2 regions of the Mucilaginibacter florum genome follow, and region 2 is predicted to be linked to the other one. Evidence: riboswitches for the same ligand, from Rfam matches in the RefSeq annotation. Region 2 holds a riboswitch; the other holds the start of a gene.
What was found. Region 2 has a riboswitch for cobalamin ahead of PQ461_RS11250 (ribonucleoside-diphosphate reductase small subunit). Riboswitches for the same ligand answer to the same signal wherever they lie in the genome.
Positions count from the first base shown of each region.

Region 1: linked by a shared signal. The riboswitch ahead of metE (5-methyltetrahydropteroyltriglutamate--homocysteine S-methyltransferase) and the one ahead of PQ461_RS11250 (ribonucleoside-diphosphate reductase small subunit) in region 2 are both predicted to bind cobalamin.

Region 1 covers NZ_CP117877.1:3,527,962-3,536,055, forward strand. The annotation lists gene PQ461_RS15240 (DUF6428 family protein) at 1-99, shown strand, start outside; gene PQ461_RS15245 (arsenate reductase ArsC) at 109-525, shown strand; gene arsB (ACR3 family arsenite efflux transporter) at 522-1,583, shown strand; gene PQ461_RS15255 (MFS transporter) at 1,592-2,935, opposite strand; gene PQ461_RS15260 (hypothetical protein) at 2,962-3,189, shown strand; cobalamin riboswitch at 3,632-3,825, shown strand; gene metE (5-methyltetrahydropteroyltriglutamate--homocysteine S-methyltransferase) at 3,973-6,279, shown strand; gene PQ461_RS15270 (proline dehydrogenase family protein) at 6,335-7,537, opposite strand; gene PQ461_RS15275 (RNA-binding S4 domain-containing protein) at 7,603-7,809, shown strand; gene aroB (3-dehydroquinate synthase) at 7,812-8,094, shown strand, end outside.
Region 2 covers NZ_CP117877.1:2,630,043-2,638,136, reverse strand. The annotation lists gene PQ461_RS11255 (ribonucleoside-diphosphate reductase subunit alpha) at 1-772, opposite strand, end outside; gene PQ461_RS11250 (ribonucleoside-diphosphate reductase small subunit) at 867-1,838, opposite strand; cobalamin riboswitch at 1,958-2,103, opposite strand; gene PQ461_RS11245 (serine hydrolase) at 2,252-3,496, shown strand; gene PQ461_RS11240 (SRPBCC family protein) at 3,615-4,340, shown strand; gene PQ461_RS11235 (hypothetical protein) at 4,400-4,846, opposite strand; gene lysA (diaminopimelate decarboxylase) at 4,856-6,022, opposite strand; gene PQ461_RS11225 (hypothetical protein) at 6,033-6,200, shown strand; gene PQ461_RS11220 (aspartate kinase) at 6,201-7,511, opposite strand; gene PQ461_RS11215 (phosphohexomutase domain-containing protein) at 7,648-8,094, shown strand, end outside.

The DNA.
Region 1 (8,094 bases), 900 kb from region 2:
AATGACAGAGGCGAAAGCTGCGGCCCTAAACCCAAAATTCAATTAAAAAATTTAGCCGCCGGTGGTAACAGCTGCACACCCGGCAGCGGATGTTGCTAATTAATGATTATGAAAAACATACTTGTTTTGTGCACAGGCAACAGTTGCCGCAGCCAGATGGCCGAGGGCTATTTAAGATTATTTGCTAACGGGAAAGCCAATATTTACAGTGCCGGAATTGAAACACATGGTGTAAACCCAAAAGCGATACAAATTATGGCAGAAGATGGTGTAGACATATCGAGGCATACCTCTAACCACGTTGACGAATACATGAGTGTTCCTTTTGATTACGTCATAACAGTTTGCGATAATGCCAACGAGGCATGCCCATACTTTCCGGGTAATGTACAACGCTTCCATCATAATTTTCCTGATCCGGCAAAGGCAACCGGCACAGAAGATGAAATCATACAATCATTCCGTACCACACGTGATATGATCAAAACTTACAGTAAAAATTTTATCGACCAGTATTTATCATGAGCGTTAATAACTGTGCACCTGCCGCCGAACGAAAACGGCTTAGCTTTCTCGACCGTTATTTAACCTTATGGATATTCATGGCAATGGCTGTAGGCATTAGCTTAGGTTATTTTGTGCCTTCTACCGCGAAAATCATCAACAACTTCTCTAACGGCACTACCAATATTCCACTGGCTATCGGCCTTATCCTAATGATGTACCCGCCTTTTGTTAAGGTACGATACGAAAGTTTGGGCGAAGTTTTTAAAAACTCAAGAATACTCAGCGTTTCATTATTTTTAAATTGGATTATTGGCCCTATCCTGATGTTCGTGCTGGCACTGGTCTTTTTGCATGACAAGCCATCTTACATGACCGGTCTGATTTTAATCGGTTTGGCAAGGTGTATTGCCATGGTTATTGTATGGAATGAACTGGCTGGCGGCAGCCGCGAATATGCTGCCGGCCTGGTAGCTTTAAACAGTATCTTCCAGGTGTTACTTTACAGCTTTTATGCCTGGCTATTCATCTCTGTTTTACCACCAGTTTTCGGCTTTAAGGCAATTGCTGTTCATATAACCATCGGCGAAATTGCCAAATCTGTAGCTATATATCTGGGCTTACCCTTTGCAGCCGGATTGATCAGCAGGTATGCAATTATTAAATTCAAAGGTACCGACTGGCTTCAACAAAAGTTTATTCCGCTGATTTCACCCTTAACACTTATCGCGTTATTATTTACTATAGTGTTAATGTTTAGCCTTAAAGGACAATTAATAGTACAGATACCATTTGATGTGCTGCGCATAGCCTTGCCGTTGGTTATTTATTTTGCCATTATGTTTGTGGTAAGTTTTTTAATTGGCAAAAAACTGGGTGCAGACTATACTCAAAACGCTTCCATAGCTTTTACAGCAGCCGGTAATAATTTCGAGTTGGCTATTGCTGTTGCAATCGGCGTATTCGGCATTAATTCGGGCGAAGCCTTTGCAGGTGTGATTGGTCCGCTTGTAGAAGTACCCGCCTTAATTGCGCTTGTAAACCTTGCTTTGTGGTTTAAGAAAAGATATTATAACTGAAACGCAAGCTATTTCAAATCTTTATCCAGCTTAGAATTATTGTCGATATCTCCAATACATAAACTGGTAACCAGGGAGATTACCGAACAAGCCGCTACATACCAGTAAAACCAATTGGCATGCCCCATCAATTTAAATTTTAAGGCCAATGTTTCGGCAGTGCCGCCAAATATGGCTACCGTAAGTGCATAAGGTAAACTAACACCTAAGGACCTGATATTAACCGGAAAAAGTTCGGCTTTAATAATGGCTGATATAGATGTGCACAGGCTTAAAATCACAAGCGCAGCAATAATCAGCAATGTGGCAATCCATACATTATGCGTCTTTCCAAGCGCCATCATAATGGGCACTGTGGTAATTGAACTTACTATGCCATAAATAATCATTACCCGCTTACGGCCAATTTTATCACTGATTAACCCGGAGAGCGGATGAACAAGCATAAATACCAGAAGAACAATTATGGTGATGATAGTTGATTGGTCTTTACTGAACCCTGCTGTATTAACCAGGTACTTTTGAATATAAGTCGTAAAAGTATAAAACGCCACGGTAGTACCAATGGTAAAGCCGATAATGATCCACAATTCTTTCGGGTACTTTAACAGTTCTTTAAACGCGCCGCGTTTACTTTCAACCACACGCTCTTTTTTAAAGGAATCAGTTTCGGCAAGGCTTCGGCGTAAATACAAGGCCGACACCGCCAGTACAGCACCTAACCCAAATGGGATGCGCCATCCCCAGTCGGTTATCTGTTTACTTGTTAACCAATACCGCTGCATGATTAATAGTATCAGCAGCGCAATCAGCTGCCCCATTGTAGTAGTTACATACTGGAAACTTGAATAAAAGCCACGATGTTTTTTAGGAGCAATCTCACTCAGATAAGTGGCTGCGGTACCATATTCGCCGCCTATGCTTAAGCCCTGTAACATACGCGCCAGTACCAAAACGATAGGTGCGGCAATGCCAATGGTTCTGTATCCGGGTATGCCTGTTATAATCAGCGAGCCTATACTCATCAACACAACAGACAAAGTTAAAGCTGCCTTACGCCCTTTACGGTCGGCATAGGCACCCATTATCCACCCCCCGATAGGCCGCATTAAAAATCCGATGGCAAATATGCCTGCTGTATTCAGCAAGCGTACAGTCTCGTTATCATCAGGAAAAAATGCACCCGAAAAATACAGCGCAAACACCGAGTAGGTATACCAGTCATACCACTCCACCAAATTGCCGACAGATCCACCAATAACTAACTTAATACGTTGCCTAACCAGTTGTGATCTTTCGGCTGTTTGTTGCTGCATTGCTAAAAATACAAATTCAATAACAATCGGCAACATTTGTAAATAGCCTGTGTTAGCTTAATATGAGTTCAGCATTTGTAAGAGAGGGCGACAGCCAGCAGTTGCACGAAATTGCGCCAACCATGCATGCCTTACAGGTATACCTGCAACGCGAAAACGGCGGCATCCGCATTTATGAAAAGAAACAATGGTTTAGTGAAAAGCAGGGCCGCGACGTTTTTGAAATGAGCGACGGACTGATCTATGCAAAAGATGATGACAGCAAGTGGTATATCGTGTTTGATGAATAAGAAAATCAAACCTTGTTACTTTGTCTTAGCCACAAAGTAACCAAAAGGCCAAAACAGCAAAAGGCTTCTTTGTCGCACAGGGCTATTCCTGCAAAGCCGTCCGATCCCGGAATCGCCACAACGGCATTCGCTCCAGATCTACCGGCTTTCAGCCAGAAGCTGCTTGCTGTTATATATATCGGTTGTACCCTTAATTTATTTCATTACTGTCTTTACATAACCGTTTTAAATGTGACCTCGGGCTTGTTGCGGCAAGCACAGGTATTGCTAACTTACTTTTGGCACAAAGCAACAAGGCCAAAGTCACGACTTTTTCTTTGGTGACTTTCTTTTGGGGAGAAAAAGAAAGTCTTATTCAAACCATAAAGTACATACGCAAACTAAACATTATCTTTTCATCTGCAAATCACTTACATTTGTTAAACGTTCTTTACAATAAGAAAAAATCTTCCAGCAGTACAGGTTTCCGGTTAACGCCGGGACTAAGAAGGAACCATGTGTAAATCATGGGCTGTCGCGCAACTGTAAGTCCGCCTTAACAAAGGCCGCCGTAAATAGCCACTATCGCTCACAAAGCGTTGGGAAGGTAACGGTAAAAGGACAAGCCAGGATACTTGCCGTACTGTTAAAAGACCAATGCTTTCGCGATTGAAGCAGTAGTCGATGGACAAGCAGGCGGTATTATGCTGCACTGTTGTGTTTATTTCTACCCATTTCCGAAAGCATACCGAAACGTAAGGAGCATTAATCAATTCAATTAATGTTTAACTAAGTTTTACGCGTATGCTAAAAAACAATCTTGGTTTCCCACGCATGGGCAGCCACCGTCAACTCAAAAAAGCCAGCGAACAGTACTGGCAGGGCAAAATCACCAGGCAAGATCTTTATGCTGCCGCCCGCAAAATTAAGGAGGCCAACTGGCAGTTGCAGCTCGATGCAGGTATCGATCTTATCCCCTGCAATGATTTCAGCTATTATGACCATGTGCTGGACATGAGCCTGCTGCTTGGCGCAATCCCTGCACGTTACTCTCCGGTAGTTGCTTCTGTAAAAGGTAATGAGGAGATCGACATGTACTTTGCCATGGCACGTGGTTATCAGAAAGATGGCCTCGACATTAAGGCCATGGAAATGACAAAATGGTTCGATACCAACTATCATTACATCGTTCCTGAGTTTACTGCCGATCAGCAATTTAATCTGTTTTCAGAAAAGCTGTTCGCCGAGTTTAACCACGCCAAACAATATGTTGGCGGTGCAGCAAAGCCTGTAATCATTGGCCCTGTATCCTACCTGTTATTAGGTAAAGAAAAGGAGGCCGGCTTCGACAAGATAGATTTAATCAAGAAGCTGGTTCCGGTTTATGTCGACATAATTAACAGGCTAAAAAATTATGGCGCCGAGTGGGTACAGCTTGATGAGCCTTACCTGGCAATGGACCTCAGCAAAAAAGAGAAAGAGGCCTTTGAGTACGCCTACCGTGCAATAGCCAATCGCGTAAGTGGCGTAAAGCTATTGGTAGCAACCTACTTTGATGCCCTGCTTGATAATGCGCCTTTAGCAGTTAACCTGCCAGTACAGGCATTACACATTGACCTGGCACGCGCACCAGAACAGTTAGATGAAGTATTAGCGTTGATGCCTGCAAATCTGCAATTATCATTAGGTGTTATCGATGGCCGTAACGTTTGGAAGAATGATTACAAAAAATCGCTTGCCCATATTACCAAAGCCATTGGTGCATTAGGCAGCGAACGTATCATGATTTCCCCTTCCAGCTCTTTACTGCATACCCCTTATGATCTTGACCTGGAAACAGCTATCGACTATGGCGTTAAAAACTGGATGGCTTTTGCTAAGCAAAAACTGAACGAGGTAAGCGAATTACACCAGATCATCCAGGGTAATACCGACCTGATGCGCAACAATCAGCAAGCAATTGAAAGCCGCCGCACCTCAACGGTGATACACAAAGACACCGTTAAGCAAAAGATTGCGGCTATAACCGATGCTGATGCTACCCGTAACAGCGCATTTCCGGTGAGGCAGCAGTTACAGCAACAACGCTTTAAACTACCGCACTTCCCTACAACTACCATTGGATCTTTCCCTCAAACGGATGATATACGCCAGCTAAGGGCAAAGTATAAAAAAGGCGAACTTCGTCTTCAGGAATATGAACAAGCGTTAGAAAAAGCTACCATTGAAACTATACGCTTGCAGGAAGAAATTGGCATTGATGTATTAGTACATGGCGAATTTGAGCGTAACGACATGGTGGAATATTTTGGCGAACAGCTGGATGGTTATCTGTTTACTCAAAACGGTTGGGTGCAAAGCTATGGCAGCCGTTGTGTTAAACCCCCTGTGATTTACGGCGACATCAGCCGTCCGAAAGATATGACCGTGCGCTGGAGCAGTTTCGCTCAGCAGCAAACCGACCGACCGATGAAAGGTATGCTTACAGGCCCTATCACTATCTTACAATGGTCGTTTGTGCGCGACGATCAACCGCGCGAAACCACCGCTAACCAGATCGCATTGGCTATCCGCGAAGAAGTGGTCGCGTTAGAAAAGGCAGGGATCGGTATTATACAAATAGATGAACCTGCCATTCGCGAAGGTTTACCATTAAGGCGCGCCAACTGGCCTGCTTACCTTACCTGGGCGGTTAAGGCATTCCGTATTTCAGCAAGTGGCGTGAACGACGAAACGCAGATACATACGCACATGTGTTATAGCGAGTTTAATGATATCATTGAACATATAGCCGCTATGGATGCCGATGTGATCACGATTGAAACATCGCGCTCGCAAATGGAACTGCTGGAAGCATTTTCAGATTTTGAATACCCGAACGAGATTGGCCCGGGTGTATATGATATTCACTCGCCGCGTGTACCAACCGTTGAGGAAATGTTAAGCCTTCTTGAAAAGGCAGCAATCTTACTACCTGCACGTAATATTTGGGTAAACCCCGATTGCGGATTAAAAACCCGTAAATGGCCGGAGACCAAAGCCGCACTTATCAATATGGTGAGTGCCGCCAAACAGGCACGGGAAAAAATCACAGAACCTGTTACCCTTTAAAAGAAGAAGCCGCCTTATAAATATAAGGCGGCTTCAATATATGATCATAAATCAATTACAACTTCCTGCGCTGCTTTTCTTTAACAATGAGGCTTAACTCGCGACTCATTTGTCCGGCAATGGCTGTGTTTTCCTGCGCCCGGCGAAACAAGTATGGCAGTACTGCCTTTACCGGACCATAAGGCACATACTTGGCAATATTGTAATCAGCATCGGCAAGGTTAAAGCTTAAGTTGTCACTCATACCCAACAGTTGCGAAAAGTACACATGCGGGTGGTTATGCGGTATATTTTTCTGCTCCATCAGTTCGGTCAGTAAACGCGAACTGTTTTCGTTATGCGTACCGGCAACAAACGCTACTTTATTAATATGATCTGTGCAAAAACGTAGTGCCTGGTCATAATCTTTATCTGTAGCTGCTTTATCCGGTTGTATCGGTGATGGGTAGCCCATTTCCGCAGCACGTTTACGCTCCTTTTCCATGTAAGCACCACGTACCAATTTCGCACCCAAAATAAAGCCAGCACTTTTAGCAGTTACCACATCGTCAATTAATGATTGCAGCTTATCGTGGCGATAGATCTGGTAAGTATTATAAACGATAGCTTTATACTGGTTAAACTTACGCATCATATCCAGCGCAAGCTTATCGATGGTTTTTTGTATCCAGCTTTCTTCAGCATCTACCATAACAGGTATACCTGCTGTAAATGCTTTTTCACAAATAGCTAATACACGTGCCTGTACCTTTTGCCATTCCTTTTCTTCTTCGACGGTCAGGGTTGCGCCTGTATCCAGTTTTTCCAGTAAGCCAAAGCGGGCAACACCGGTAACTTTAAATACGGTGATAGGCACCGCTTTATCGCCGGTTGCGCGCACTATAGTGCGGATGATCTCATCGCGTGTATGATCGAATACCTGCTCATCATCTTCCCCTTCTACAGAATAATCAAGTATGGTACCTACACCGCCTTCGGCAAGGTTCTTAATTACCGTGTCGCACTCGGCAATGGTTTCGCCGCCGCAAAACTGTTTAAATATGGTCGACTTGATAATGCCTTTGATCGGCAGACCTATTTTCATGGCAAAGTTGGTCATTGGTGGGCCAACTTTAACAAGTGTGTTATTATTAATGGCTTTAAACAACCAGTAAGCCCGGTTTAAGTCTGCGTTGGAAAGGTGCCTGAAAGCGATTTCGGTGTTATCAAAAGATAGTTTACCCCTTGAGGGTGAAGCAGGAACATCACGATTTAACATGCTACAAAATTAGAAAATGAATAAGGATAACTCAATATGATTTGAATAGTTTATTTTTGCTTCTCATGATTGAGTTTGAATTACAGGGAGAGTTTATCCCGCTGATACAATTACTTAAAGCTACTAACCTGGTGCAAACCGGCGGCGAAGCGCAAATTGTAGTATCAGAAGGCGAAGTTACTTACAATGGCAATATTGACACACGCAAGCGTTTAAAAGTAAAACGCGGCGATGTGGTTGAGTTTCGCGGAACATCGATCAGGGTTATTTAATTATGGACGCAATACAAAGCCTTGGCTACTCGGTTTTTTTTGAAGATAGCCTTACCCAACTTGTCAGCTATATTGAACAAGGCAACTACTCAAAAATTTTCATCCTTACAGACGATAACACGGGCAAGTACTGCCTGCCGCTTGTTGTTTCAAAGTTGGAAAACAGGTCTTACGATCTGATTGAAATTACCGCAGGCGAAGAAAACAAGAATATAGATTTTTGTATCGGCGTTTGGAAAATGCTGATCGACTTTGGCGCCGATCGCCGCAGCCTGCTTATTAACC
Region 2 (8,094 bases):
CTGTAGCGCGTACATTGTGTATAGCTAAACCGATACCGCCTGCGCTTTGTGAAATTTTTGCAGTTTGTTTCAGTGTATCATAAATACCATCGATGCTATCATCTTTCATTGAAAGCAGGAAGCATGATGACATTTGCGGTTTTGGTGTACCTGCGTTAAATAATGTCGGTGTAGCGTGAGTAAACCAACGCTCGCTCATTAAGTTGTAGGTTTTGATAACGCTGTCGATATCTGATTTGTGGATACCTACTGCAACACGCATGTACATGTGTTGAGGGCGTTCGGCAATCTGGCCGTTTACTTTTAATAAATATGATTTTTCAAGCGTTTTGAAGCCAAAGTAGTCAAAACCAAAATCGCGGTCGTAAATAATGTGGCTATCAAGCGTAGCAGCATGCTCGTTGATTACATCCATTACATCGTCTGCAATCAATGGCATTTTACGGCCTGTTTTTTCATCGGTGTAATCATAAAGATTACGCATCGTTTCTGAGAACGACTTAATGGTATTCTTATGCAGGTTACTTACGGCTATACGGCTTGCAAGCAAGGCATAGTCCGGGTGCTTAGTGGTTAGTGAAGCTGCTGTTTCAGCTGCAAGGTTGTCCAGCTCTGTAGTGGTAACACCATCATACAAACCTTCAATTACCTTTTTAGCTACATCAATTGGGTCAACAAGCGGGCTTAAACCATAAGCCAGCTTTTGAACGCGCGCAGTGATTTTGTCAAACTTAACGCTCTCTTTGTTTCCGTTTCTTTTTAGTACAAACATTTACCCCTCCTTACTCCCCTAAAGGGGAGCTATTTTGATTTTTTTGATAGTCATTAATAATATCCCTCTTCTATAGGAGAGGGTTGGGTGAGGTTTAAAAATCCTCGTCAAGCGAAAACGCCTGTGTTTCTTTATTTGCAGATAATACGCCTGCTTTTTGGTAGTCTCCTACGCGTTTTTCAAAGAAGTTGGTTTTGCCCTGCAACGATATCATCTCCATAAAATCGAATGGATTGGTAGCGTTGTAGATTTTGGTATAACCTAATTCATCCAGCCATCGGTCGGCCACAAACTCGATATATTGCTGCATCAGGCGCGAATTCATACCGATCAGGTCTACAGGAAGCGCATCGGTAATAAACTCTTTCTCAATGGCCACAGCATCGCGAATGATCTCATGTACCTGTTCTTGCGGAAGTTTATTGTTAAGCATGCTGTAAAGCAGGCAGGCAAATTCGCAGTGCAAACCTTCATCACGGCTAATGAGCTCATTGCTAAAGGTTAAGCCCGGCATTAAGCCACGTTTTTTAAGCCAGAAGATGGAACAGAAGCTACCAGAAAAGAAGATACCTTCAACCGCAGCAAAAGCCACAAGGCGCTCGGCAAACGAGCCGTTTTCAATCCAGCGTAAGGCCCACTCCGCTTTCTTTTTAACACATGGCACAGTATCAATTGCATGAAACAAACGGTCTTTTTCTGCGCTGTCTTTAATGTATGTATCAATTAGCAAAGCATAAGTTTCTGAATGGATGTTTTCCATCATGATCTGGAAACCATAAAAACAACGTGCTTCCGGTAATTGCACTTCGCTCATAAAGTTAACGGCAAGGTTCTCGTTAACAATACCGTCACTGGCAGCAAAAAACGCCAGGATGTGCGAAATGAAATGGCGTTCACCATCGTTAAGATTATTCCAGTCTTTTTGGTCGCCGCCCAAATCTATTTCTTCGGCAGTCCAGAAACTGGCTTCATGTTTTTTGTACATCTCCCAAACTTTGGGATAATTAATGGGCAGGATCACAAACCGATCTTTGTTTTCCTGTAGCAATACTTCTTCCTGTGGCATAACAATAAACTTAATCTTCTTAATAAAGCTGCAGGAATTGACAAGAGACAGAAACGCCATTACCTTTGTAAGTGAGGCGGCTATGAGGCTCTTGACAAAACCTTATTTCGTGAAAGTTTTGACAATTAATAAGTCCGGCAGGTGTCTGGCTGTATAGCCCTGAGGCCATTTCACAGTTGCACGTCAGCCCGTGATTTTCGCACGGTTCCCTTTTGATCACATTAGCTTTTCAAGCTTACTGCAAACCGAAATTATTGTTGTTTAGAACTTAGTTCAAAGCTACCATTAAAGTGTCTAAATCTGATGTGGAAGTTTTTAACAAATAACAATTTGCTAACATCAAAAACAATTTAATAAGTTTGAAATGAACTGATTACACAGGCTAATTATTAACATTGCCTTTTTTGATTTTTATGCTCAGAAAATTTTTATTAGCAGCACTTATTTTCGCATCATCTGCAGTATTTGCTCAACAGGCTGATACCGTTTTGCTAAAGCAATTGCTGGAAGCACACCCGGAATATTTTAACGGTATTTTAATGCACCCACAGCATAACGAGGTGCAGATCATCTACACCCAGATAAACCGCTACAAAAATAACTCTCCTCATTTTAAAACATATACTTACAGGCTTAATCCGCAACATTACTTTTACCCGGCAAGCACTGTTAAGCTGCCGACCTTGATTTTTGCTTTAGAAAAAGCTAACCGCTTACATACAAAAGGCCTTAAAAATGCTGAAATGCTTACTGACAGCGCTTGGGCCGGGCAAACCAAAGTAGATGCAGATACCAGTTCGGCTACAGGTAAGCCAAGCATGATAAATTATATTAAAAAGATACTTTTAGTTAGCGACAACGATGCTTATAACCGCCTTTATGAATTTGTTGGGCGGAAGGAGATCAATGAAAAGTTGAAGAAGTATCATTTGGATGGTACGCGCATAGTCGGCCGGCTGGCTATTGGCGATGGCTGCGAGAATGCAAAACATACTAACCCCATTAAATTTTATGAGCATGGTAAGCTGGTTTATAAAATGCCTGCACAGTATGACGACCGCGACTATCCTATGCAGCTCGAGAATATGCTGCAGGGTAAAGGCTACATAGATCGTAATAATCAGTTGGTGATGCAGCCGTTTGATTTTTCGCAGTTGAACGTTTATCCGCTTACAGATCAGCAAAAGGTTTTACGTATGCTGCTATTTCCAGAAGCTTTTCCTATAGATCAACGCTTTGATTTAACCGAAGACGATTACAAGATTATTTATAAATACATGAGCATGTATCCTACAGAAAGCAGGCATCCTGATTACCCTCAGCCAGAATATTACCCTGCTTACTGTAAGTTCCTGTTTTATGGAAGTGATAGCCTTGCTGTAATCAATCCTGATATCAGGATCTTTAATAAGGTAGGTGATTCATACGGTTATAATATTGATAACGCTTATATCGTCGATTTTAAAAACCATGTAGAATTTATGCTGACTACAGTTATACAATCAAACGAGGACGGCATTTACAACGATAACAAGTACGAATACAAAACAGTATGCCTCCCGTTCTTAAAACACCTTGCAGAAGTAATTTACCAGGAAGAACTAAAACGGCCTAAGAAATACAAGCCAGTATTGTCGAAGTTTAAATTTAGCTATTGATTGAATTTAGTGTACGATTCAAGTATTTATCGGTAAAGAAGTTAAGTAATTTTCACTTAACGAAAACACGGGCCAATTTTTGCTGTTTTATCTTAACAAATACCTATAAAACAACAATATGACAAATTTGGCTTTACAGCGAACCACCATGTATCATGGCGCTGAGACACAAGAACAGATAAATTTGAACTGGCCAGAGCGTTATGTATCTATAGCGGCAGGCGTAAAATTAGCGTTCTCTGGACTAACACACATTTTCAATAGCCCATTTACCAGCATATTAAAGTTAGGTGCCGGCGGCTATCTGCTTAACAGAGGCATCACCGGCCATTGCGAATTATACACCAAGCTGGGTAAAACTACCACCGAGCCAATCAACGTAAATATTCGCTCATCATTTACGGTAAACAAGCCACGCGAAGAGGTCTACAATTTTTGGCGTAAGCTGGACAACCTTCCATTGTTTATGAAACACCTGGAAAGCGTTGAAGTGCTGGACGAAAAACGTTCGCATTGGGTGTTAAAGCTGCCTACCAACGTTGCCAGCGTAAGCTGGGATGCTGAGATTGTAAAGGATGAACCAAACGAGATGATCGGCTGGAGTTCACTGCCGGGATCAATTATTGACAATGCAGGTAAAGTACGTTTCAAAGATGGCATAGAACCAGGCAGTACTTTGGTTGACGTGGTGGTTAGCTACGAACCGCCTGCCGGTGGCGTGGGTACTGGTATAGCACATATCTTAAACCCCATCTTTAAAAATATGGTTGACGAAGATGTGCGGAACTTTAAACAGTACATGGATATTGAAGATGTAACACCATCAATTGTAAATCACAATTAAGTGTAGAACGCAAATCCCTGATAAAAAGAAATGCCCTTCAATTTTGAAGGGCATTTCTTTTATAGTTGAAATATGACATATTGCAACTTGTTACGCTTTTCGAATGGAAATATAGCTTTGTCCTTATCATAAGGTTCGATTTTCATGTTGTGTGAAAAGCGGGTGAGATACGAAAAGTCTACAAAACGCCTCTCAAAAACAGCGCTGGTGACTAAGTTATTGCCATCAAAAAACATCAGGTAACAAACGCCATCATCTGTTAATACACCGCTATCAATAATTGCTTTTTTATTAGTAGCCAGCCGAGCATCGTACATCTTTTCGTTGGTGTACGGCCCAAGCACGTACAATTTGTCCCACTTTACTTCTTTAAAATCACTTAAACGTAGCGTGCCTTTTTGCTTTACCAATTTTGTATTTACAAAAGTTTGTAAAGCACTGTCACCTTTCTGCTTTCCGCAGGCTACTAGTAAAAGGCAAAAAACAATAGTTAATATTTTTTTCATACTACCGTATTATTCACTGTAAATACTTTGTACCTGATCTCGCAGGTTATAGTGCGATGCCATTACCTCGCCGTAAGCACCGGCTGTACGCACTGCAATTAAATCACCCCTGAATGATTCCGGCAGGTCTACATCTTTTCGGAAACAGTCTGTGCTCTCGCATATAGGGCCCACCACATCATATTTAATATCTATTGTCTGTTGTCTGTTGTCTGATGACTGGGAGATATTCTCTATCTGGTGGTAGGCCTGATAAAGCATCGGGCGGATCAGTTCGGTCATACCTGCATCCAATACCAGGAAGTTTTTCTTCAAGCCATTTTTAACATATAAAACCCGTGCAATCAAAGAAGCGCACTGCGCTACAAGCGCACGTCCGAGTTCAAAGTGTACCTCTTGTCCTGGTTTTACTTCCAGAAAATCATTAAACACTTTAAAGTAGCTTTCAAAATCAGCAATGTTATCATGGTCGGGCGAATAATAATTTACGCCTAAACCACCACCAACGTTTAATACTTTGATGTTGAACCCACGTTGCACAAACCACTCATGCAATTCATTAACACGTACGCACAAACTGCGGAAGGCTTCCATATCTGTAATTTGCGAACCTATGTGAAAGTGTATACCCGTTAACTCCAGGTTATTACAATTACGCAACGTATCGGCTACATCAGGCAGTTGCCATACATTTACACCAAACTTGTTTTCTTCCAGTCCAGTAGTAATGTAATGGTGCGTGTGTGCATCAACATTAGGGTTAATACGGATAGCAACGCGTGCAGTTTTACCCTTCGCCCCTGCCAGGTCGTTTATTACCAACAGCTCCTGCACCGATTCTACGTTGAAGCAAAAGATATCAAGATCAAGTGCTGTATTAATTTCCTTATCTGATTTACCAACACCGGCAAACACTACCCTATCTTTTCCGAAACCGTACTCAATGGCAGCCTTTACTTCGTTACCACTCACACAATCGGCGCCAAAGCCGTAAGATTGTATGGTTTGCAAAACCTTCGGATTAAAATTGGCTTTCATGGCATAGTGGACATGGTAGCCATATTTTTGTGAAGCATCTTTACAAGCCTGAAGTGTATCTTTCAGTAAGTCAAGGTTGTAATAATAAAACGGTGTTTCGGTTTGTTGAAATTTATTTAAATTGCCTGCGCTAAACATTATAAAATCTATGAAAAATGTTGGTGCTATACTTCCTATTCTTGTGTCGATAATTGCCGGTACTTACCTTAGTTGGAAAAAGTACCGTAAAAACCAGATCACTAAAAAATCTTTTGTTACCACCACTGCCATTGTAATTATCCTTTCGGCTGTGGGTTGCATTTTGCTTACGTTATAATTAAAATAAACGGCTGTGTAAGCTTCTCAGCGTTTCTACCTTATCTTCTGTTTTAACTAATAAAGATAGGTTATGGTCGCTGCCACCGTAAGAGATCATACGTACCGGGATGTGCTTTACGGCTTCCAGTACACGTGCCGCATAGCCATGCTTGTCGGCAGCAAAATCGCCCACCACACAAATAATGGTATGGTTAACATCTACTTCCACTGTACCAAAGCCTTGTAATTCTTTGGTAATGTCACCCAGCTTGCTGGTATCGTCAACAGTTACTGATACAGCCACTTCTGAAGTTGTGATCATATCAATAGATGTTTTGTAGCGCTCAAAAACCTCGAACACACGGCGCAAGAAACCATAAGCCAGCAGCATACGGCTCGATTGTATTTTAATGGCCGTAATATCATCTTTTGCAGCAATCGATTTGATCTGGTCCTTTTCACTTTCCGTAGTGATCAATGTCCCTTCGGCCTGGGGATCCATTGTATTAAGCAAACGTACTGGGATTTTATATTTCCTGGCGGGGAACACACTTTGCGGGTGCAGGATTTTAGCACCGAAATAAGCCAGCTCGGCAGCCTCATCAAATGACAGACGGCTAATTGGCTTTGTACCTTTTACCACGCGCGGATCATTATTGTGCATACCGTCAATATCGGTCCAGATCTGCACTTCTTCGCTGCGTATAGCTGCGCCGATTAAAGATGCTGTGTAATCGCTTCCACCACGACGCAGGTTGTCAATTTCACCAAATGCATTACGGCAAATGTAACCCTGCGTGATGAATAGTTTAGTATCAGGATGCTTTATAAGCAGTGGCGTTAAATTTTCGGTAATATAGTCAACCATAGGTTCATGATCTTCATCAACCTTCATAAAATCGAGTGCCGGTAGTAATACCGACGATACGCCGATCTCTTTTAAATAGATATGATATAAAGTGGTCGATAATAACTCACCTTGTGCAAGAATGATCTTATCTTCTATCGGCGTAAACAGATCATTTGAAAGCTGATTAAGTAAGCCGAAGTGATAATCAATTACTTCTTTAGCCTGTTTATAATAGGTGTTATTGCTGTAAAGCTCCTTGATAAACAGTTCATATTTGTCTTTCAAAGCAGCAATCAAATCAGCCGACTTAGATTTGTCGCTGTAAAGATATGCCTGTCCAATTTCGACAAGGCTATTTGTTGTGCCTGATACAGCTGATAACACGACGATCTGGCGCTGGTTGGCATCAATAATATTCAGCAGTTTTTTCATCCGTTCGGGGCTACCAACGGATGTGCCGCCAAATTTTAAAACTTTCATTTTTAGTTTCTGTTTATGACAAATATTTATATCCTTGTACTACCAACGGCACTGGCTTATTTTTAAATGTCAAAAACACCTAAACCGTTGATTAAGGCACTAAAAATAGGATTTTAAACACTATATATCTATAATAATGGTCAAAATAAAATTTGGAACAGATGGCTGGAGAGCCATTATAGCCGATGATTTTACGGTTGAGAATGTAAAACGTGTAGCTTATGCTACTGCACTTTGGTTAAAAGAAAACTTTGATAACCCTTCAGCAGTTGTGGGCTGTGACCCACGTTTTGCAGGTCCATTATTTGCAGATGCTACCACACGGGTGCTTGCTTCACAAGGTGTTAAGGTTTTTCGCGCGTCAAATACGTTTGTATCAACGCCAATGATTTCTTTGGGTGCTGTTCGTTTAAAAACATCAGCGGGCATTATTATCACAGCCAGCCACAATCCGCCATCGTACAACGGTTACAAAATTAAAGCAAGCTATGGTGGCCCCGCTACTCCTGAAGATATCGAGAAAGTAGAAGCTGTTATTCCTGATACGCTTTCGCTTGACCTTAAATCGATTGAGGATTATAAA